DNA from 3 places in the Diaphorobacter sp. J5-51 genome. Region 1 is predicted to be linked to each of the others. Evidence: predicted binding sites of a transcription regulator. Region 1 holds the regulator's gene; each other region holds the start of a gene.
The links. Region 1 encodes NrdR, which represses ribonucleotide reductase genes. Its sites were predicted from a motif close to CACNANATNTNGTG; they were not measured.

Region 1 (7,680 bases):
TCACCGTGCCATGGCCTGAGAGGAACTTGGTGGCCGAGTGGTACACCAGGTCCGCGCCATGCTCGAAGGGCTTGATGAGCCACGGCGAGGTGAGGGTGGAGTCCACCAGCAGGGGCACGCCAGCTTCATGCGCAATGTCCGCGACCGTGGGGATGTCCAACACCTCCAGCCCGGGGTTGCCTACGGTTTCGCCAAAGAACAGCTTGGTGTTGGGGCGGATGGCGGCGCGCCAGCCGTCGATGTCGCCGGGCTTCACGAAGGTGGTGTCAATGCCGAAGCGGCGCAGCGTGTAGTGCAGCAGGTTCTGGCTGCCGCCATACAGCGCCGTGCTGGCCACGATGTGGCTGCCTGCGCCCATCAATGTGGCAATCGCCAGGTGCAGCGCGGCCTGCCCGCTGGCCACGGCAATCGCCCCCACGCCGCCCTCCAGCGCTGCCACGCGCTGCTCCAGCACCGCGTTGGTGGGGTTGCTCAGGCGGCTGTACACATGGCCCGGGCGCTCTAGGTTGAACAGGGCCGCCGCATGGTCGCTCGACTCGAAGACGAACGAGGTGCTCAGGTGGATCGGCACGGCGCGCGCACCTGTGGCGGGGTCCGGCTGCGCGCCGGCGTGCAGGGCCAGCGTGTCGAAGCCGGGGTCGGAATATCCGGGCATTCATGTCTCCAAAGTGGTGAATTTGTGCGCCATTGTGGGCTATATTTATTCGCTATCGGGCTGCATGCAGCGCCTGCAGAACCCTTCGGAGACTCCCCATGAAAGTCAGCGACATCCTGCGCCTCAAAGGCAACACCCTCTACACCGTGCATCCCGACGAGCCGCTGGCCCGCGCCGTGGATGCCATGGCCGAGAAGGACATCGGCTCGCTGGTCGTGATGGAACATGGCGACCTGGTGGGCATGCTCACCTTCCGCGAGGTGATCCAGGCGCTGACGAAAAATGGTGGCGGCGTGGGCACCATGCTGGTGCGTACCGCCATGGACGACGCGCCGCTGACCTGCACCCTGGAGACCGACATGGACGAGGTGCGCCGCATGATGCTGGGCCGCCACGCGCGCTACATGCCCGTGATGGACAAGCGCATGCTGATGGGCGTGGTCAGCTTCTACGACGTGGCCAAGGCCGTGGTGGACAGCCAGAATTTCGAGAACAAGCTGCTCAAGGCCTACATCCGCGACTGGCCGCAGGAAGAATCGCGGCCGGCCAACTGATTTGGTGATCAAAATAGCTGCCAGCGCTTGTCAATCAAGCGCTGGCAGCTATTTTTTTGGTAGTAACAGTGGCTCGGGGATAATCGCACCCCTATGAGCGGCAACACACTCGGTACCCTTTTTTGCGTCACCAACTTTGGTGAATCCCATGGCCCCGCCATCGGCTGCGTGATCGACGGCTGCCCGCCCGGCATGGAACTGTCCGAGGCCGACATTCAGGCCGACCTGGACCGCCGCCGCCCCGGCACCAGCCGCCATGTGACGCAGCGCAACGAGCCGGATGCGGTGGAAATCCTCTCGGGCGTATATGAGGGCAAGACCACCGGCACGCCCATCGCGCTGCTGATCCGCAACACCGACCAGCGCAGCAAGGACTACGGCAACATCGCGCAGAGCTTCCGCCCGGGGCATGCCGACTATGCCTACTGGCACAAGTACGGCCTGCGCGACCCGCGCGGTGGCGGCCGCTCGTCTGCGCGCCTCACGGCACCCACCGTAGCCGCCGGCGCGGTGGCCAAGAAATGGCTGGCCGAGAAATACGGCACCCGCTTTCGTGCCTGCATGACCCAACTGGGCGAACTGCCCATCCCGTTCGAGAGCTGGGAGCATGTGCCGCACAACCCCTTCTTCGCACCGGTGGCCGACGTGCAGGCCTACGAGGACTACATGGACGCGCTGCGCAAGTCCGGCGACTCCTGCGGCGCGCGCATTCGTGTGCAAGCTACCGGTGTGCCCGTGGGACTGGGCGAGCCGCTGTACGACAAGCTGGACGCCGACATCGCCCATGTGATGATGGGCCTGAACGCCGTGAAGGGTGTGGAGATCGGTGCCGGCTTTGCCAGCGTGGCCCAGCGCGGCACCACGCACGGCGATTCGCTCACGCCCACGGGCTTCGCCAGCAACAACGCGGGTGGCGTGCTGGGCGGCATCAGCACCGGGCAGGACATCGAGGTGTCGCTGGCCATCAAGCCCACCAGTTCCATCATCAGCCCGCGCGAGTCCATCGACATCCACGGCCAGAGTACCGAGGTGATCACGAAGGGGCGCCACGACCCCTGCGTGGGCATCCGCGCCGCGCCGATCGCCGAGGCGTTGCTTGCATTGGTCATCATGGACCATGCGCTGCGCCACCGTGCGCAATGCGGCGACGTGGTGCAGGCCGTGGCTCCGATTCCGGCAGTCCGCCTGGGGTGATGGTAAAAAACGGCTGTAGCGCCCGCCCAGTGGGCGCTGTCAGCTATCAATAGAAGAGCAATGGGAGAGCAGCGGCTTACTTGCGGACTTCGTCCACCAGCGCACGGAACTCGTCGATGTCCTCGAAGCTGCGGTACACGCTGGCGTAGCGCACATAGGCCACCTTGTCGAGCTTCTTCAACTCGCGCATGACCAGCTCGCCGATGCGGCTGGACAGAATCTCGCGCTGCCCCAGGTTGAGCAGCTTTTCCTCGATGCGCTCGATGGCCGAGTCGATCTGCACTGTGCTCACCGGGCGCTTGCGCAGCGCCAGCTTGAACGATCCCAGCAGTTTCTCGCGGTCGTATTCGACGCGGCGGCCGTCCTTCTTGACAACCGTGGGGAAGTTGACTTCCGGTCGTTCGTAGGTCGTGAAGCGCTTGTCGCAGGCGCCGCACTGGCGCCTGCGGCGGATGAAGTCCCCGTCCTCGGAGACGCGGGTCTCGACGACCTGGGTCTCCTGATGGCTGCAAAAGGGGCACTTCATCGCGGCGGTCGATCAGCGATAGACCGGGAAGCGGCTGGTCAGCGCGTGCACCTTGGCGCGCACGGCTTCCAGGTTCGCCTCGTCATGCGGATTGTCCAGCACGTCGGCCACCAGGTTGGCTGTGAGGCGCGTTTCCTCTTCCTTGAAACCCCGTGTCGTGATGGCGGGCGTGCCCACGCGAATGCCGCTGGTGACCATCGGCTTTTCGGGATCGTTGGGGATCGCGTTCTTGTTGATCGTGATATGGGCCTTGCCCAGGGCTGCCTCGGCCTCCTTGCCGGTGATGCCCTTGGCGCGAAGGTCCACCAGCATCACGTGGCTTTCGGTGCGACCGCTCACGATGCGCAGTCCGCGCTGGATCAGCGTTTCCGCAAACACCTTGGCGTTCTTGGTCACCTGCTGCTGATACTGCTTGAACTTGGGCGACAGGGCTTCCTTGAAGGCCACGGCCTTGGCGGCGATGACGTGCTCCAGCGGGCCGCCCTGCAGGCCGGGGAAGATGGCGCTGTTGATGGCCTTCTCGTGCTCCGCCTTCATCAGAATGATGCCGCCGCGCGGGCCGCGCAGGCTCTTGTGCGTGGTGGAGGTCACCACGTCCGCAAACGGCACCGGGTTGGGGTACTCGCCCGCGACGACCAGGCCGGCATAGTGGGCAATGTCCACCCAGAAGATGGCGCCGACTTCCTTGGCGATCTTCGCGAAGCGCTCGAAGTCGATGCGCAGGGCGTAGGCGGAGGCGCCGGCGATGATCAGCTTGGGCTTGTGCTCGCGGGCCTTGGCTTCCAGCGCGTCGTAGTCGATCTCTTCCTTGTCGTTCAGTCCGTAGGAGACTACGTTGAACCACTTGCCGCTCATGTTCAGCGGCATGCCGTGCGTGAGGTGGCCGCCCTCGGCCAGGCTCATGCCCAGAATGGTGTCGCCGGGCTTCAGGAAGGCCATCAGCACAGCCTGGTTGGCCTGCGAACCCGAGTTGGGCTGCACATTGGCCGCTTCGGCGCCGAAGAGTTGCTTGATGCGGTCGATGGCCAACTGCTCGATCACGTCCACGTTCTCGCAGCCGCCGTAGTAGCGCTTGCCAGGGTAGCCTTCGGCGTACTTGTTGGTGAGCTGCGAGCCCTGAGCGGCCATCACGGCGGGCGAGGCGTAGTTTTCGCTGGCGATCAGCTCGATATGCTCTTCCTGGCGGCGGTCTTCGGCCTGGATGGCGGCCCACACCTCGGGATCGGTTTGTTCGACAAGAATATTGCGTTGGTACATGGCAGTCCGATGAACTAAGTGTCCCTTGGCAATCAAGGGCTGCCCAGGCGAACGACGGATCGCTGCGGGGCTGGTGCCTGCCGCGCGGCACGCTCCCCAGTGGTTTGCAGAAAAACGCTGTTTCCTGCCGGTGTCCACGTCAGCGGCGGTGCCCCGGGGGACGTCCGCGCCTATCGCCAGTTGCGTGCCCTGCTAGTGTAGCTGAGCACGCCCTTCATCAGTGCCAGAGTAGGCTCTTCAGAGGCCGCTCAGCAGGGCCACCTTCTCGCCAGTGGCAGGGGTTGCAGGTGCGGCTTCCGGTGTGGCAGGAGCCTTGGTGGACAAGAGAGGTGGATTCACGGGGCCGGCGGGAGAAACGCCCGTGCGACCATTGGCGACCTGTCGCAGCCGGAAATGCTCCGCCAGTACCTTGGCGGCGTAGCCCCCGTCGTCAGGCAGGTTGGCTGCGCCGACGTAGTAACGCAGTCCGTCTTCCAGCGAGCCGGCGCGCGCGATGCACTCCTGCAGCACCTTCACGCCCACGCGCAGGTTGGCCACGGGATCGAATGCCGCCAGGTGCCCACCAAAGCCTTCGTACTTGTCGGTATGCACACGCGTCATCACCTGCATCAAGCCTTGCGCACCTACCGGGCTTTGTGCAAACGGGTTGAAGCTCGATTCCACGGCCATGACGGCCAGGATCAAGGTGGGATCCAGCTTGGTCCGCGCGCCGATTTCATACGCCTCGGTGACCAGTGCCGCCAGCGGTTCGGGCGCCACGCGGTACTTCTTGCTGAGCCAGTAGGCCACGGCAGCCTGTTCCCGCGGCAACTCCTTGGGGTTGAGCGCTACTGCCCGCTCGCTTGCGGCGGGCTCCATAGGGAAGCCCACTACGGCTTCCTGGCGGGCCTGCAGCCAGCCCATGAGTTCTTCTTCTCCTGCCTGGCGCAGATCCGGGCGTGCCGTAAGTGTGATCACGCCAAAGACGACGCCCAGTCCGAGCAGGGCGAAGCCGCTGTGTGTCACTTCCAGAAAACCGTTGATCACATCGCCCGCAAACGTGCGGACGCCGGCAATCACATTTCCTGACGCTGTCATAGCTTTCCTTTCTAAGTCGGCTCCTGAGCGAAGAGCACTGTCGTGGTTGCTCAGGAGTCCGGTCCTGCCAGACGGTGGGGTCTGGGTGGGTATGCCGTTCAGTCCGTTTAGGCGCGTTAGGCCCAGGGGAATCTGTTGACTGTCGTAGCCGAAATCTGTAGTGGCTAGGGTTTTTACTAGGCCTTGGTTGAGGGCTGGCGGATTCTAGGAGGTCTCCAAATTCAAGGTCAATACTAACATTTGAATTTTTTAGAACAAAAAGTTCTGTTATATCTGTGGGAAAGCACAGATTTTTCACGCATGTCCTATTAGGAAGGGCCTGTGCGCAAGCAATTCGACTGCTTAATGAAACAGTCAATTGCATGAAATTTTTCATTGCTAAAAGCTGTTGGAACGCGCGCTCGAATTTGCTATCGTTGAGGTGCCTGAACGACTCAGGCATTCGCCAAACGGGGCGATCAGCGCGATGAATGGCAGACAGTGCCGCATCACATGAGATCTCCTCCAAGGCAACCCCTGGAGGCAATCCCTTGCCTCCTGCGCTTGAGACGATCCTCTCCCAAGCGCAAAAAGATGGCGAAAGACCGTTGTGTCAGCCGTCAAGCCCGGTGTGCGAAGAAGTTCGACACCGGGCTTTCTTTTTTTGCGTTTTTTTACCTGCCTGCGTCAGCGCGGGAACGGTCCCATTGCGTTGGTAGCTCAACAGAATAGGTGCCGCGTGCTGCAAATCATCAAGAACAACCCCTGGATTCGTCGATTTGCATGGTTGGTGCTGTGCTGGGGCGGCGCGTGGCTGCTCGGTTGGCTGGTGGTCCCTCCGCTGGCGCAGTCGCAGATTGAAAGGCATGCGAGTGAAGCGCTGGGGCGCAAGTTGACGGTCGAACGGGTGGAGTTTTTGCCCTGGACTTTGGAGGCCACTTTGCACGGCGTAGCCCTGGCGTCAAAGGATGGCAGTTCAGAGCAGGTACGGGTGGGCCGCATCTATATAGACGCTGAATTGCAATCCCTTTGGCGGGGCGCTCCAGTGATCGATGCGCTGCAGGTAGACGACCCGGTAGTTCGTGTCACGCAATTGGCCCCAGGGGTTTATGACGTGGACGACCTGCTCGCGCTCATGGCGGCGAAGCCGCAGGACGAGAAATCAGCCACGGAGCCGGCACATTTCGCGCTCTTCAATATCGCATTGAAGGGTGGTGTCGTCGAATTCGATGACCGTACGGTGGGGGTGGTGCACACGTTGCGCCGCGTGGAACTGGACGTTCCTTTCCTGAGCAGTTTTTCTGCGGACCGCGAGGTCAAGGTGACGCCGCGCCTGGCGTTTGAGCTCAACGGCAGCACCTTTGATACCTCAGCGATGGCCACTCCCTTCATGGACGCCAGGCAAGCCGAGGTTCGCCTGCATATTGAGAATTTCGACCTGGCCCCCTTCGGTCGCTACCTGCCGCCCAGCGTGCCGGTGCGGCTCAAGGCGGGGCGATTGGGCGCGGATATTCAACTAGGGTTTGAGCAGCGGGAGACCCCTCGACTGCTGATTTCCGGGGATGTGCAACTGAGCGGGGTACATGCCACCGATGCGCAGGAGCAGCCTTTGCTGCAATTCGAGGAAATGCGTGCCGTATTCAAGGAGGCGGAGCCCCTGCGGCGCAGGATCAACATTGATCTGCTGGAATGGCGCGGCGCGCGTGCACATGTACGGCGAAACGAGGCGGGTGAAGTAAAGCTTGCGGGATTGCCACGGGCCGACAGGGATGAGCACCCAGCGCCACAGACAAAGGAGTCTGCGGAGCCCTGGCGTGTCCATATCGCCAGGGTGGGTTTGCGGGATGGCTTCATCCAATGGACCGATGCCAGCCTGCCGCGGGGGACCGCCGCGTGGGAGGTGGAAGACTTGCAGGTAGAAGCGTCGTCCATTGCCTTGCCGCTGGAACAGCCCATGCAACTCCGTGCGAGTGCTTCCCTCAGGCAGTCTGCGGTCGCCGGCAGCAGCGAATCCGCGCGATTGGCTGTACTGGGCCAGGTGAGCGCCTCGCAGGCGCAGGCCGCCCTTTCCATCAAGGGCCTGCCGCTGTCCATCGCTGCGCCCTATCTGGCGGGCGTGCTGCAACCCCGCGTGGAAGGTTCCGTGGATGCGGACCTGGGAATAGCACGGCATGGCGATGTCGTGCTGGCGAAGGTGGCTGCGTTGTCCGTGGATAAGTTGGCGCTGCGTTGCGCCTCCAAGGAACAATGCGTTCCACTGCAGAGCGCAGGAATCAAGGACGCGCCTGCGGATTCACTGGCCGCGTGGAGCCGGCTGGAAGCGGGCAATGCCTGGATACGCTGGCCCCAACGCGCCGTATCGGTAGAGCGGATTTCGTTGCAGAGGCCGCGCCTGCTGCTGTCGCGCACTCGCACGGGGGAGTGGATGTTTGAACAGT
Region 2 (7,680 bases), on a different contig from region 1:
CTGCTCGGTGGTGTGTATCGGCCTGTTCTACGGTACCGGCCTGTTCTACGGCGAGCGCACGCACATCTCGGTGATGGAGTACTGGCGCTGGTGGGTGGTGCACCTGTGGGTGGAAGGCTTCTTTGAAGTGTTCGCCACCACGGCACTGGCCTTCATCTTCTCGACCCTGGGCCTGGTGTCCTACCGCATGGCCACGGCCGCCAGCCTGGCCTCAGCGTCCCTCTTCATGCTGGGCGGCGTGCCCGGCACCTTCCACCACCTGTACTTCTCGGGCACCACCACTCCGGTGATGGCCGTGGGTGCCTCCTTCAGCGCGCTGGAAGTGGTGCCGCTGGTGGTGCTGGGCCATGAGGCCTGGGAACACTGGAGCCTGCAGCACAAGGCCCCATGGATGGCCAAGCTGCGCTGGCCGCTGATGTGCTTCGTCGCCGTGGCCTTCTGGAACATGCTGGGCGCCGGCGTCTTCGGCTTCATGATCAACCCGCCGATCTCGCTGTACTACATCCAGGGCCTGAACACTACGCCGGTGCATGCCCACGCCGCACTGTTCGGGGTCTATGGCTTCCTGGCCCTGGGCTTCACGCTGCTGATCCTGCGCTACGTGCGTCCGCAGATGCAGTTCAACGAACGCCTGATGAAGACAGGCTTCTGGTGGCTCAACGCCGGCCTGGTGCTGATGATTTCCACCAGCCTGCTGCCGATCGGCCTGTTCCAGTTCCACGCCAGCGTGACCCACGGCCTGTGGTACGCGCGCAGCGAGGAGTTCCTGCAGCAGCCGTTCCTGGAGACCCTGCGCTGGGTGCGCACCTTCGGTGACCTGGTGTTCATCACCGGCGCCCTGTGCGTGACCTGGCAGGTGGTGAGCGGCGTGCTGTTCGCCCCCCGCGCCCCGGCCGCCCCGAGCACCGGAGCCCTGGCAGGCGCCAACCGCTGACGCACCGCGGATACCGGGTGCGCCGCCCCGCGCGGCGCGCCCGGTCCCGCCCTCGGACCTTTTGAAGAACCGCCATGAACATCGACCGCTTCAAGCACGAGCACCGGGACATCCTGGGCCAGATCGCCACCCTGCGCCAGCTGGCACACAGCGGCGTGGAGCACAACGCGACGGCGATTGCGCAGGGCATCGTGGCCATGAGTTCCACCATCAAGCTGCACCTGGCCGTCGAGGACCGCCTGCTGTACCCCGCGCTGCGCCAGGGCGCCGACGCGGAACTGGCACGCCTGGGCGAACAGTTCCAGCGCGAGATGGGGGCGATTGCCGCGGCGTACATGGACTTCGCACGGCGCTGGAACACGCCGGAGCGCGTGCGCACCGACGCCGAGGGTTTCCGTGCAGATGCCAACACCGTGCTGCGCCATGTGTACGAACGCATGCAGCGGGAAAACCGCGACTTCTACCCGCGCATCGAGGCCGAGGAGGCCCTGGCGCATTAAGGCCCACTCTATTTTTCATAGCTGTAAGCGCTTACCTGTAGAGCGCTGCAGCTCGAAAACGTTTCCATCGGCAAGGCCTTAGGGGCACCTTGCTTTTCAGCCGGCCTTGTGCCGGCTTTTTTTGCGTCGCGCGGGCCCCTCCGCGGCTGCCGGCGGGCTTGTCGTTTTTGTGGGGCGATCGCCCGCACAATCACTGCCGTGATGTAACGTCTGCCTACATTTGCAGGGGTCCGCGTCCACGCGCCCCTGGCATCGACCACCACCACGCCGCACATGATGCACCCCGCCCACCGCCAGGAGTTCCGCCAGTCCCTCATCTGGTTCGCCGTGCTGCTGGTCAGCCTGTGGCTGTTGGAGACCCTGCCCGCGCCGGATGCCGCGCACGGCATGGCGGGCTACTTGCCGCTGCACACCGCGATGGAGGTCGTGTCCATCGGCGTGGCGGCAATGGTGTTCAGCATCAGTTGGGCCACGCAAAAGTACCGGCCCAATGGGCGGGTGCTGGTCCTCGGCCTGGGGCTGCTGGGCGTGGCGGTGCTGGACCTGACCCACAGCCTGTCCTACGCCGGCATGCCGGACTTCGTGACCCCCAGCGACCCGGAAAAGGCCATCAACTTCTGGCTGGCCGCGCGCGCGCTGGCGGCGCTGGCCCTGCTGTGGGCCGCGTTATGGCCCCACCGCTGGAATGAATGGCTGGGCCGCCGCTCGCGCTACGCGGGGCTGTTGTGGGTGGCGCTGCTGGTGGGCGCGGTGCACTACGTGCTGCTGGGGCATCCGCAGTGGCTGCCCCGCACCTTCACGCCCGAGGCAGGGCTCACGCCCTTCAAGGTCCGTTTCGAATACGCGCTGGCAACCGCGTACGTGCTGGCGGGGGTGGGCTTCCTCACGCAACTGCGCCATGCGCGCGAGTTCGGTCTGTCGCACCTGGCGCTGGCATCGTTCACCATGGCCATGAGCGAGATCTTCTTCACGCTCTACGCCAACGTGACCGATGTGTACAACGTCGCCGGCCACTTCTACAAGATCCTGGCCTATGGCTTCCTGTACCGCGGCCTGTTCGTGGAAACGGTGCAGATCCCGTACCTGGACCTGCGCGCCGCCGAGGCCCGGCAGCGGGCCACGCTGAACACGCTGCCCGACCTGCTGTTCGAGGTGGACCGCAAGGGGGTATACCTCGCGGTGCACGCCAACGAGACCAGCAAGCTCCTGACCCCGCTGCCCCAGTTGCTGGGAAAAACGCTGGACGAGGCGCTGCCGCCGGCGGCGGCCGCGCAGTGTTTCGAGGCACTGGCGGAGGCTGAACGCACGGGCATGAGCCGCGGCCAGCGCATCACGTTGCCGCTGCCCCTGGGCGAGCGGCATTTCGAGCTGTCCGTCTCCCGCAAATCCGCGGTCGCGGGCCAGCCCGACACCTTCCTGATGCTGTCGCGCGACATCACGCCCACCGTGGAGAACGAGGAGCGCATTCGCTCCGAGGCCGGCCTGAACGCCGTCCTGCTGGACCTGCAGCAGCACGACATCCACCAGCCCGAGGCAGACCTGCTGCGCCGCGGCCTGGCGCATGCCCAGACCCTGACCGGCAGCGCGCTGGCCGTGCTGTACTTCGTGCACGACGACGCCCGCGGCACCTCGCTGGCCGCCTGCTCGCACGAAAACGCCCCGCCCGACATGCCGCCGTGGGAAACCGCCCTGCGCGAACGCCGCGCCGTGGTGACGAACGCGCCGCACGATGCGGCGGCTGGGCGCGCACCGGGCGGCGCGACGGCCCGCTGGGCTTGCGTGCCCGTAGTGGAAGGCGGCAGGCCGCGCCTGCTGCTGGGCGTGGCCGGCAAGGCGCGGGACTATCACCCACGCGACGCACAGGCGCTGCAGACCGTGGCCGACGCCCTCTGGAAGCACACGGCCCAGCGCCGCCAGGAGGCCGTCATCCACCGCCTGTCGGAGGCGCTGGACCAGAGCCCCAGTCCGGTGGTCATCACCGACATCGACGCCAGCATCGTCTACGTCAACAAGGCCTTCAGCGAAGTCAGCGGCTACGGCGCACAAGAGGTGCTGGGCCGCAACCCGCGCGTGCTGCAGTCGGGACTGACGCCGCGGACCACCTATGCCGATATGTGGACCAAGCTGCCGCGCGGCCTGCCCTGGCAGGGCGAACTCATCAACCGCCGCAAGAACGGGCAGGTCTATACGGAAAACGCCTCGCTTTACCCCGTTCGCGACGTGTTCGGCGAAGTGACGCATTACGTCGCGCACATGGAGGACATCACGCAGCGGCGCGAGGCGGAGGAGCGCATCCGCGCCCTCTCCAACTACGACACGCTGACCGGCCTGCTCAACAAGAAAGCCTTCGACGAACAGTTGACGCAAGCCATCGACCGCGCCGACGCCAGCCACGAACGGGTGTCGGTGCTGTGGTTCGACCTGGACAACTTCAAGCTGGTGAACGAAACCCTGGGCCACGCGGCCGGTGACGAGTTGCTGTTGGAGATGGGCAACCGGCTGCGCGCCTGCCTGGCGCCGCACATTCCCGTGGCGCGCTATTCGGGCGACGCGTTCACGGCCATCGTGCCCCTGGCGGACCAGGCGGCGGTGGCGCTGCTGGCGCAGGATGCGCTGGCGCAGCTGCAGACCACACTGCAGATCCAAGGCCATGCCGTATCCGTCAGCGCGTCGGCCGGCATCGCCGTCTACCCCGACGACGCGCGCACCGCCAGCACCTTGGCGTCCGCCGCGGAAGTGGCGATGTACCGCGTCAAGCAGGACGGGCGCAACGGGCTGCGCTTCTTCGCACCCGAGATGCAGGCGCACACGCAGCGTTCGCTGGAGCTGGCCGCTGGCCTCAAGGACGCGGCGCACCGCGGCGAGCTGTTCCTGGTGTTCCAGCCCCAGCGCACGCTGGGCAGCGGCGCACTGGCAGGCGCCGAGGCCCTGCTGCGCTGGCGCCATCCGCGCTGGGGGCTGGTGTCTCCGGCCGAGTTCATCCCGATCGCCGAGCAAAGTGGCTCCATCGTGGCCATCGATTTCTGGGTGGTGGAGCAGGTGGCGCAGCAGTTGCGCGCCTGGGATGCCGCGGGCCTGCCGCCGCTGGTGGTGGCGGTGAACGTATCGGCTGCGCAGTTCGCGCGGCCGCACTTCGTCGAGGAGCTGGTGCGCATCCTGCAGCGCATGGACATTTCGCCCCAGCGCATCGAGGTGGAGTTGACCGAGGCCGTCGCGCTGAAAAACCCCGAACAGGCCGAGACCACCATCCGCCGCCTGCATGAGGTGGGCTTTCGCGTGGCGCTGGACGACTTCGGCACGGGCTATTCCTCCATGAGCTACCTCAAGCGCTACGCCATCGACAAGCTCAAGATCGACCAGTCCTTCGTGCGCAAACTCGCCCACCAGGCCAGCGACCAGGCCATCGTGACGGCCATCATCAAGATGGCCCACAGCCTGCGCATGGCCACCATTGCCGAAGGCGTGGAGACGGCCGAGCAGGCCGCGTTGCTGCAGGCCTGCGGCTGCGACGAAATGCAAGGCTACTGGTACAGCCGGCCGCTGGAGCCCGCCGCGTTCGAGGCCTTTGTGCGCAATGCGCAGGCTGGCGTCGAGTTGGCCTGACACGCGTCGCGCCGCACGCAACCCGGTTGCTACTGTTTTAATAGCTTCCAGCGCTTATCCCTCCAGCGCCAGAAGGCCAAAAGGCGTCAAACCCTCCACGGCGCCCCGATCCCCCGCCCAGCCTCTCGGGCGCGGGCCTGCTGCGGCCCCACCCCGTGGCGCGCGGGCCACAAGCCGCGCACCGCAGCCCCCCTCTGCACAGGCCCTTTTCTGCCCTGCGGTTTGTGCCTGATCAAACTACCTATAGTGTTTGATAGGTATTGTGAACACTATATGTAGTGTTTGAAGGGTTGCCATGACACCACCATCTCCGATCGTCGCCAGCCTGCCGCGCGACGTCATCCAACGCAACGGCGAGCGCACACCTTTCGATGCTGTGCGCATCCAGTCGGCCATCGCACGGGCCGGCCAGGCCACGGGCGAGTTCGGCGAGGACGAGGCCCGTCTGCTCACGGCGCAGGCCACCAAGGTGCTGATCCACCGCTTCCATGGCGAGGCACCGGCCATCGAGCAGATCCAGGACGTGGTGGAGCAGACGCTGATCGCCGCCAACCATCTGCAGACCGCGCGCGCCTACATGGCCTACCGCCAGCGCCACGCCACCCTGCGCGCCGACCGGCAGACGCTGGTGCATGTGGAAAGCTCCATCAACGAGTACCTCACGCGCGCCGATTGGCGTGTGAACGCCAACGCCAACCAGGGCTACTCGCTGGGCGGGCTGATCCTGAACGTGGCAGGCAAGGTGACGGCGAACTACTGGCTCTCGCACGTCTACGCACCCGAGATCGGCGAGGCGCACCGCAATGGCGACATCCACATCCACGACCTCGACATGCTCAGCGGCTACTGCGCGGGCTGGTCGCTGCGCACGCTGCTGCACGAGGGGCTGAACGGCGTGCCGGGCAAGGTGGAGGCGGGGCCCCCGAAGCACATGAGCTCCGCCGTGGGGCAGATCGTCAACTTCCTCGGCACGCTGCAGAACGAGTGGGCGGGTGCGCAGGCGTTTTCGTCCTTCGACACCTACATGGCGCCCTTCGTGCGCAAGGACGGCATGGACTACGCCGCCGTGCGCCAGTGCATCCAGGAGCTGGTCTACAACCTCAACGTGCCCTCGCGCTGGGGCACACAGACGCCGTTCACCAACCTCACCTTCGACTGGACCTGCCCCGAGGATCTGCGCGAGCAGGTGCCGGTGATCGGCGGCGTGGAGATGCCGTTTTGCTACGGCGAGCTGCAGGCCGAGATGGACGTCATCAACCGCGCCTACATCGACGTGATGACCACGGGCGATGCCAAGGGCCGCGTGTTCACCTTCCCCATCCCCACCTACAACATCACGCCCGATTTTCCGTGGGAGAGTGAGAACGCCGTCGCCCTGTTCGACATGACGGCCAAGTACGGCCTGCCGTACTTCCAGAACTTCATCAATTCCGAGCTGTCGCCCAACATGGTGCGCTCCATGTGCTGCCGGCTGCAGCTCGACCTGCGCGAGCTGCTCAAGCGCGGCAACGGCCTGTTCGGCAGCGCCGAGCAGACCGGCAGCCTGGGCGTGGTCACCGTCAACTGCGCACGCCTGGGCTATCTGCACGCGGGCGACGAGGCGGCCCTGCTGGCGGCGCTGGACCGCCTGCTGGAACTGGGCAAGCAGAGCCTGGAGGTCAAGCGCAAGCTCATCCAGCGCCTGATGGACCAGGGCCTGTTCCCGTACACCAAGCGCTACCTGGGCACGCTGCGCAACCACTTCAGCACGCTGGGCGTGAACGGCATCAACGAGATGGTGCGCAACTTCACCGGCGGCGCGCACGACATCACCAGCGACTGGGGTCACCAGTTCGCCCTGCGCCTGCTGGACCATGTGCGCGCGCGCATCGTGCAGTTCCAGGAAGAAACCGGCCACCTCTACAACCTGGAGGCCACGCCCGCCGAAGGCACCACCTACCGCTTTGCCAAAGAAGACAAGAAGCGCTGGCCCGCCATCCTGCAAGCCGGCACCGAGGCGCAGCCGTACTACACCAACTCGTCGCAGCTGCCCGTGGGCTTCACCGACGACCCGTTCGAGGCGCTGCAGCGGCAAGAGGCGCTGCAGGGCAAGTACACCGGCGGCACGGTGCTGCACCTGTACATGGGCGAGCGCATCTCCAGCGGCGCGGCCTGCCGCGAGCTGGTGAAACGGGCGCTCACCCACTTCCGCCTGCCCTACATCACCGTCACGCCCACCTTCTCCATCTGCCCCACGCACGGCTACCTGGCCGGCGAGCACAAGTTCTGCCCGCGCTGCGACGAGGAGCGCCTGGCCGCCAAGCGCGCGCGGCTGGCGGCGTGATTTGAATGAAATCAGCCTCTAGCGCTTATGCAACAAGCGCCAACAGCTATTGTTTTTGAAGTTCTTCCACCACCAACCAAGGAGTTTGTCATGACCCACTTTTCCGCCACCGAGAACACCGCCCTGGCCACCGCCATGCAGCTGACCGACGCCGAGCGCCAGCCCTGCGAGGTCTGGACGCGCGTCATGGGCTACCACCGCCCCGTAGCCAGCTTCAACACCGGCAAGCAGGGCGAACACAACGAACGCCAGTTCTTCAACGAGAAATGAGCAACCCCCTGTGGCGCTGCGCGCCTTCCCCCTTCTCTCGCCTCGCTGCG
Region 3 (7,680 bases), on a different contig from region 1:
CACTGCTGCTGCTGGCCTACGTGGGCTCGCGCTTCGTGATGGAAGTGGTGCTGGGGCGGGCGGCATGAAATACCTGGTCCTGTTCGCTGTGCTGGCCGTGGTCTACGCGGTGTGGCGCGCGCAGCGCCGTGCGTCTGCGCCGCGGCAAGGCAACACCCAGCGCCCGTCCATCGCACCGCCACAGGACATGGTGCGCTGCGCCCACTGCAGCGTGCACCTGCCACGTGGCGATGCCGTGCCCGAGGGGGCGCATATGTACTGCAGCACCGCCCACCGGGACCGTGGGCCCGCCTGAGCCGATGCCCTCCAAGCTGGCAGCCGCCGCCTCTCCCCTGCCCTTTCATCGCCTGTGGAATGCCTTCCTCACAGCGCGCGTGATGGTGGCGCTGGCGCTGCTGCTGCTGCAGTTGCTGGGCATTGCACTCAACCAGGCCGGCGAACCGCTGCTGTTCAGCATCTGCCTGGGCTACCTGGTGGCCACGGTGGCGCTGCGGGTGTGGGGGCACGGCGCCGTCCCTGATCCGCGGCCCGGCATCCAGTGGTTGCCGTCCATCGGGCTGGATCTGTTGCTGGTCAGCGTGCTGCAGGCGCTGCAGCAGTCGGGCGGCTTGAATTTCACGCCGTTGTTCGGACTTCCGGTCCTGATGGCAGGCGTGCTGGGATCCTTGACACTGGCTCTGGCAACCACGGCCGGCGCCACGCTGCTGCTGCTGGCCTGGGCCTGGTGGCTGGGCACATACGGCGGCGCCGGAGACGGCACGCAGCGCTACCTGCAGGCGGCGTTGACAGGCACCGGCTACTTCATCGTCGCCTATCTGGTGCACCTGCTGGCCGCCAAGCTCACCAGCGAGCAGCAGATGGCCCGGCGCAGCCAGATGGATGCGCGCACCCACCGCGCGGTCAGTGCCCTGGTGATGCAGCACGTGGCCGATGGCGTGCTGGTGCTGGACCTGCATGGCCAGGTCCGCCTGGCCAACCCCGCGGCATTGCTGATGCTCGGCCACAAGATCTCCGGAGATTCCTCCCTGACGCTCACGCACACGGCGGCCTTCAAACCCCTCATGGATCTGGCGTGCGCCACTTTCCAGATGGAGCGTCCCCAGCATGCCGATGTCAACGTCCTGCACGATGGTCAGATCCCCATGGCCCTGCGCGTGCGCGCATGGCTCACCCACACGCAGGACGCCCCGGACGACTCTCCGGGGGAGCCGCTGTGCGTGATGTTCCTGCACGACCTGCGCGAAATGGAAGCGCGCCTGCGCACCGAGAAGCTGGCCGCCATGGGGCGCATGTCGGCCGCCGTGGCACATGAGATCCGCAACCCGCTGGCAGCGATCGTGCAGGCCAACGAACTGCTGGAAGAAGACCTGGACGACCCCACACAGAAGCGCCTGACACACATGGTGCGTCAAAACGCCGACCGGCTGGTGCGCATCACGGAGGACGTACTGGACATTGCGCGCGTGCAGCACCAGATCCACCAGGCCAGCTCCTCCACCGTGGCACTGGATGCCACGGTGCAGCAGGTGTGGAACGACTGGACGGCGCAGGACCCCGCACGCCGCCAGGGGCAACTGGTACTGGACGCGGGCTCGGCGCAGGTGGAGTTCGACGCCGAGCACCTGCGGCGTGTGCTAGTGAACCTGCTGGACAACGCATTGCGCTACAAGGGACCCGAACCCGATTCGCTGTGCCTCGCGACGCGCGCCACCCCCGGCGGGAAGGCCGGCGTGCAGGTGTGGAGCGATGGCGCACCGCTGGACAAATCGGTGGAGCGGCATCTGTTCGAGCCTTTCTTCTCATCCGAAAGCCGCTCCAGCGGGCTGGGCTTGTACATCTGCCGCGAGCTGTGCCAGCGCCACGGGGCGGACATCGGTCACCAGCGCACCACACGCAGCCTGGCGCGCGGCGAGGTGGCGGGAAACGCCTTCACTGTGACCTTCCGCAGCCTTTCGCGCCCTACGGACAGCGCATCACTGTTTGACACAATCGTGGTCTGACACGGCCCACAGACCATGAATGCATCCACCGCCTCCATTCTTGTCGTCGATGACGAACCCGATCTGCGCACCCTCTATGAGCTGACCCTGCTGCGCGAAGGCTACCGCGTGGAGACCGCCGCCAGCGTGGACGACGCGCGCCAACAGCTGCAGACGCAGAAGTTCGACGTCGTGATCACCGACATGCGGCTGCCCGACGGCTTCGGCATGGACTTGCTGCACGACCTGCGCAGCCAGCAGCGGCGTGAACGCTGCGTGGTCATGACGGCCTATGGATCGGCCGAGAACGCGGTGGAGGCGCTGCGCGCGGGCGCGTTCGACTACCTGACCAAGCCCGTGGACCTGAAGCAATTCCGTGCCGTGGTGGCCTCGGCGGTGCAGGGTATTGGCGCCGTACTGGCGGCGCCCAAAGCCACCCGCCCCGGCGCACGCAATGTCACGCAGTGGCCGGACATGCAAGATCCTGTGCTGGATCGCCTGATCGGCGACTCCGAAGCCATGCGCAATGTGAAGCAGCGCATCGCCAAGGTGGCGCGCAGCATGGCCCCCGTGCTGGTGCGTGGCGAGTCAGGCACGGGCAAGGAACTGGTGGCCCGCGCGCTGCATGCCAGCAGCCAGCGCTCCGAAGGCCCACTGATCGCCGTCAACTGCGGCGCAATTCCCGAGAACCTGCTGGAGGCAGAGTTCTTTGGCGCGCGCAAGGGTTCCTACACCGGCTCTACGCACGACCGGGAGGGCTACTTCCAGGCCGCCCGTGGAGGCACGCTGTTCCTTGACGAAATTGGCGACCTGCCGCTGCCCATGCAATCCAAACTGCTGCGTGCGATCCAGGAGCGCACGGTACGGCCCCTGGGCTCCACGCAGGAAGAAGCCGTGGACGTGCGCATCGTCAGCGCCACGCACCGAGACCTGGCCGCTGACGTGCAGGCGGGGCGCTTCCGCCAGGATCTGTATTACCGGCTGAATGTCATCGAACTGCTGATCCCACCGTTGCGCGAGCGGCGAGAGGACCTGCCCGCGCTGTGCGAGGCCTTGCTGGCCCGTATCGAGCAAGAATCGGGGGTGGCCGTTCCCCACCTGACAGAGGAAGCGCTGCAGTGCATCGCACAGCACCCGCTCACCGGCAATGTGCGCGAGCTGGAAAACCTGCTGCATCGCGCGGTAGCCCTCAGCGATGGCCATGAGCTGCACGTTGAAGGCGCGCCAGCCTCCACCGTGGAGGCACCGCCGCCCCTACCGCAGCCCGTACCGTCCGCACCAGCCATCGCGCAGCCCGCTGAGCCGCACGCGCCCCCTCGTTGGTCCGGCATCAGCGAAGGCATGCCCCTGCCCAACGATCTGCAAGCCTGGCTCGACCAGCAGGAACGGGAAATACTCGTGCGCGCCCTGCGCGAGGCGAGTTTCAACCGCACGGCCACCGCAGCCCGCCTGGGCATCAGCCTGCGCCAGATCCGTTACCGGATTGCCCGGCTGCACATCGAGGTACCGCAAGACGGCGACAGCCATGGCGACGCGCAGCCCTGAGCCTGCGGCCCGGCGGCCCGCCTGGCACGGCGGCTGGTACGCGAATGCGAGACGCATGGACTCGCCCAACCACGGGCCACGCCCCCCGCAGGCCAGCGTGGACCTCATCGTGGTGCATTCCATCAGCCTTCCCCCCGGAGAGTTTGGCGGGGGTCATGTGCACCGGCTTTTCATGAACCGGCTGGACTGGGACGCCCATCCCTATTTCCAGCAGATTCGCGGCCTGGAAGTGTCGACGCATTTCTTCATCACGCGCGCAGGTGTGCTGTGGCAGTTCGTGGACGTGGGCCGACGCGCCTGGCACGCGGGCCGTTCCCACTACCGGGGGCGCGATGCCTGCAACGACGACTCGATCGGCGTTGAGCTGGAGGGGCTGGAAGGTGGGAGCTTCGAGCAGGCGCAATACGCCACCCTTGTGACCCTTTGCAAGGCGCTGCGGCAGCGCTACCCCGTGCGCTACATCGCAGGGCATGAGCACATCGCGCCTGAACGCAAACACGACCCAGGCCCTGGGTTTGACTGGCGTGTACTTCGTGGAGCCTTCGCCGGCACGGGTGTTCTTTTTCCGCCAGGGTGCTGATCCCTCCAGCCACCCGGACGCATTGCCGCACTTTGCGCCTTCGCCTCGCCTTCACTGCTCAGGATGAAGTTGCACGCGCGTTTGCGCGCAAGATCGGCCGGCATGCCGCACCATGGCTCAAGCCGTCGGATGCGGGCCTGATCCTACGGGGGCTGCGACGGCAGTAGAAGGCCCAGGCGTTCAATCACGTCGAAACGATCTCGCCAGCCTCTTACGGGGATACACTACCCCTAGTGTCTTGAACCATCAAGACACACTAGATATAGTGTGCGGCGACAGTCTACGCCGCCGTCTCGCCGGCCGAAGGTGACTGCCCGTCCGCCTGGCCATTTCTCCGAACACCTCCGAGGACCTCCATGCACGCTGCGCCCCTATCCGCTCCTGTTGACACCCCATCGCCTGCACGGGCCACCCCGTCGGCCACGCCGACCGGGGCCCATCCACTGATGCACTACCAGATCATCCGCCGCAACGGCGCCGTGGTGCCCTTCGAGCCGCAAAAAATCGCCGTGGCGATGATGAAAGCATTCCTGGCCGTTCACGGGGCACAGGGAGCGGCCTCGGCGAGCGTGCGCGAAGTGGTGGATCAGCTGACCCAGGCAGTCGTGCGCGCGCTGATGCGCTCGCGCCCCGCGGGAGGAACGTTCCACATTGAGGACGTGCAGGACCAGGTGGAGCTGGGCTTGATGCGAGGCAGCCATCATGAGGTGGCACGCGCCTACGTGCTCTACCGCGAGCGCCGCGCGCAAGAACGCGCACAGAAGAAGGAACAACTGCTACCCCAGATGCCGGCCCTGTATGTACAGGACCAAGGTCAGCGCGTGGAGCTTGACATTCTGCGCCTGCAGAGCCTGGTGGAAGCCGCATGCACGGGCCTGGGATCGGACGTCCAGGCCGCGCCCATCATCGCGGAGACGATGCGCAACCTGTACGACGGCGTACCCATGGACGAGGTGTACAAGGCATCCATCCTCGCGGCGCGCACCCTGATCGAGAAAGATCCCGGCTACACCTACGCGACGGCACGACTGTTGCTGCACACCATCGTGCGCGAGGTGTTAGGCCGCGACGTGAATCCCGCCGACATGGCCCTGGCCTACGCCGACAACTTTCCACAATTCATCCGCCAGGGCGTGGACAACGAGTTGCTCGACCCGCGCCTGATGGAATTCGACCTGCAACGCCTGGGAAGCGCACTGAAGGCCGAACGCGACCTGCAGTTCGACTATCTTGGCCTACAGACGCTGTACGACCGCTACTTCCTGCATGTGCGCAAAACGCGCATCGAGCTGCCTCAGACCTTTTTCATGCGCGTGGCCATGGGCCTGGCGCTGCGCGAGGACGACCGCAACGCCCGTGCCATCGAGTTCTACGAACTGCTCAGCTCCTTCGATTTCATGAGCAGCACGCCCACGCTGTTCAACAGCGGCACATTGCGCTCGCAGCTATCCAGCTGCTACCTGACCACGGTGCCCGACGAGCTGGAGGGCATCTACGAATCCATCAAGGAAAACGCCCTGCTGTCCAAGTTCGCGGGCGGCCTGGGTAACGACTGGACACGCGTACGCGCCCTCGGTGCACGCATCAAGGGCACGAACGGCGAGTCGCAAGGCGTGGTGCCGTTCCTCAAGGTGGTCAACGACACGGCCGTGGCCGTGAACCAGGGCGGCAAGCGCAAGGGTGCCGTCTGCACCTACCTGGAAAGCTGGCACCTGGACATCGAAGAATTCCTGGAGCTGCGCAAGAACACCGGCGACGACCGGCGACGCACACACGACATGAACACGGCCAACTGGATTCCCGACCTGTTCATGAAACGCGTCATGGAAAAGGGCCTGTGGACACTGTTTTCCCCCTCGGATGTCCCTGATCTGCACGACCTGTACGGACAGGCCTTCGAAAAAGCCTACATCGCCTACGAGGCCAAGGCCGAGAGCGGCGAGCTGCCTCTGTTCAAACGCGTACCGGCCGTCGACCTCTGGCGCAAGATGCTTTCCATGCTGTTCGAGACCGGGCATCCCTGGATCACCTTCAAGGACCCGTGCAACATCCGCTCTCCCCAGCAGCATGTAGGCGTAGTGCACAGTTCCAATCTCTGTACCGAGATCACGCTCAACACCAGCGATGCCGAGACGGCCGTGTGCAACCTGGGATCGGTGAACCTCGCGCGCCATCTCAAGGACGGAGGCATCGACCACGACAAGCTGCGCAAAACCGTGAGCACGGCCATGCGCATGCTGGACAACGTGATTGACATCAACTACTACGCCGTACAGAAGGCCAAGGATTCCAACCTGCGCCACCGCCCCGTCGGCCTGGGCCTGATGGGGTTCCAGGACGCGCTGTATGAACTGCGCATCCCCTACGCAAGCGACGCCGCAGTGGAGTTTGCCGATACCTCCATGGAGGCTCTCTGCTATTACGCCTACTGGGCCTCAACCGATCTCGCCCAAGAACGGGGCCAATACTCCAGTTACCAGGGTTCTCTGTGGTCCCAGGGCATCCTGCCGCTGGATTCACTGCAGTTGCTGGAGCAGGAACGTGGCGGGTACGTGGAGGTGGACCGTACGACCCGTCTGGACTGGGACATGCTGCGCGCCAAGATCGCGCAAGACGGCATGCGCAACTCCAACTGCATCGCCATTGCGCCCACAGCCACCATCTCGAACATCGTTGGCGTGGACGCCTCCATTGAGCCCTCCTTCGGCAATCTCTCCGTCAAATCCAACCTCTCGGGAGAGTTCACGGTCATCAACCAGTACCTGGTGCGCGACCTGAAGCAGCTGGGCCTGTGGGACGACGTGATGCTCATGGACCTCAAGCACTTCAAGGGATCGCTGCACGCGATCGACCGCGTTCCCCTCACCGTCAAGGCACTGTATGCCACCGCCTTCGAAGTCGCTCCCACCTGGCTCGTCGAAGCGGCGGCGCGTCGACAGAAATGGATCGACCAGGCGCAGAGCCTGAACATCTACATGGCCGGCGCCTCAGGCAAGAAGCTCGACGAGACATACAAGCTTGCGTGGATACGCGGCCTGAAGACCACTTACTACCTGCGCACGCAGAGCGCGACGCATGTGGAGATGAGTACCGTGAACACACGCCAGCTCAATGCCGTCGCGTCCGGCGCAAGCGACACGGGGGAGGGAACGATGGCACCAAGCTCGGCACTGAACGCTGCCGTGGCCGCAGCGCAAGCGCAGGCTGCTGCCATCCCTGCGACCGACGTGAAGTTCTGCGCCATTGACGACCCCGGCTGCGAAGCCTGCCAGTAATGCCGTGCGCATGCGGGCGCAGCGTGACACATCGTCGCCTCGTTCGCATGTGTCGTGAAGCAACAGATCACGCCTGGCAACGCTTCGGTGCTTTTCATTTTGAAGCACTGCTTCCATAATCCGACCACTGGAAAACCTATGCTCACCTGGGACGACGAAGTCAAGCCCTCATCGCAAAAACTCTTGGACGGCAGTCACTCCAACGACCGCCCTGTGGAGCCTCCGCCAAACGGTTTCCAAGCACCCGTGTTGCAGTCCGTCGCCAGCACTTCGACGCGCACTGCCCCTACCGCGTCTGCAG

Region 2: a site for NrdR is predicted at 5,305-5,318, ahead of OX89_RS07480 (ribonucleoside triphosphate reductase). Genes of this name have one in related genera too.
Region 3: a site for NrdR is predicted at 4,359-4,372, ahead of OX89_RS11190 (ribonucleoside-diphosphate reductase subunit alpha). Genes of this name have one in related genera too.

What each region holds. Positions count from the first base shown of each region.
Region 1 covers NZ_JSYI01000130.1:143,281-150,960, reverse strand. The annotation lists gene OX89_RS16345 (O-acetylhomoserine aminocarboxypropyltransferase) at 1-655, opposite strand, end outside; gene OX89_RS16340 (CBS domain-containing protein) at 754-1,209, shown strand; gene aroC (chorismate synthase) at 1,303-2,403, shown strand; gene nrdR (transcriptional regulator NrdR) at 2,480-2,929, opposite strand; gene glyA (serine hydroxymethyltransferase) at 2,942-4,186, opposite strand; ZMP/ZTP riboswitch at 4,221-4,380, opposite strand; gene OX89_RS16320 (lytic transglycosylase domain-containing protein) at 4,424-5,263, opposite strand; gene OX89_RS16315 (DUF748 domain-containing protein) at 5,982-7,680, shown strand, end outside.
Region 2 covers NZ_JSYI01000054.1:21,946-29,625, reverse strand. The annotation lists gene OX89_RS07495 (nitric-oxide reductase large subunit) at 1-934, shown strand, start outside; gene OX89_RS07490 (hemerythrin domain-containing protein) at 1,009-1,434, shown strand; gene OX89_RS07485 (EAL domain-containing protein) at 1,708-5,037, shown strand; gene OX89_RS07480 (ribonucleoside triphosphate reductase) at 5,333-7,360, shown strand; gene nrdD (anaerobic ribonucleoside-triphosphate reductase) at 7,451-7,630, shown strand.
Region 3 covers NZ_JSYI01000078.1:15,931-23,610, reverse strand. The annotation lists gene OX89_RS11215 (inner membrane protein YpjD) at 1-68, shown strand, start outside; gene OX89_RS11210 (PP0621 family protein) at 65-295, shown strand; gene OX89_RS11205 (PAS domain-containing sensor histidine kinase) at 300-2,000, shown strand; gene OX89_RS11200 (sigma-54 dependent transcriptional regulator) at 2,016-3,524, shown strand; gene ampD (1,6-anhydro-N-acetylmuramyl-L-alanine amidase AmpD) at 3,505-4,104, shown strand; gene OX89_RS11190 (ribonucleoside-diphosphate reductase subunit alpha) at 4,461-7,379, shown strand; gene OX89_RS11185 (ribonucleotide-diphosphate reductase subunit beta) at 7,518-7,680, shown strand, end outside.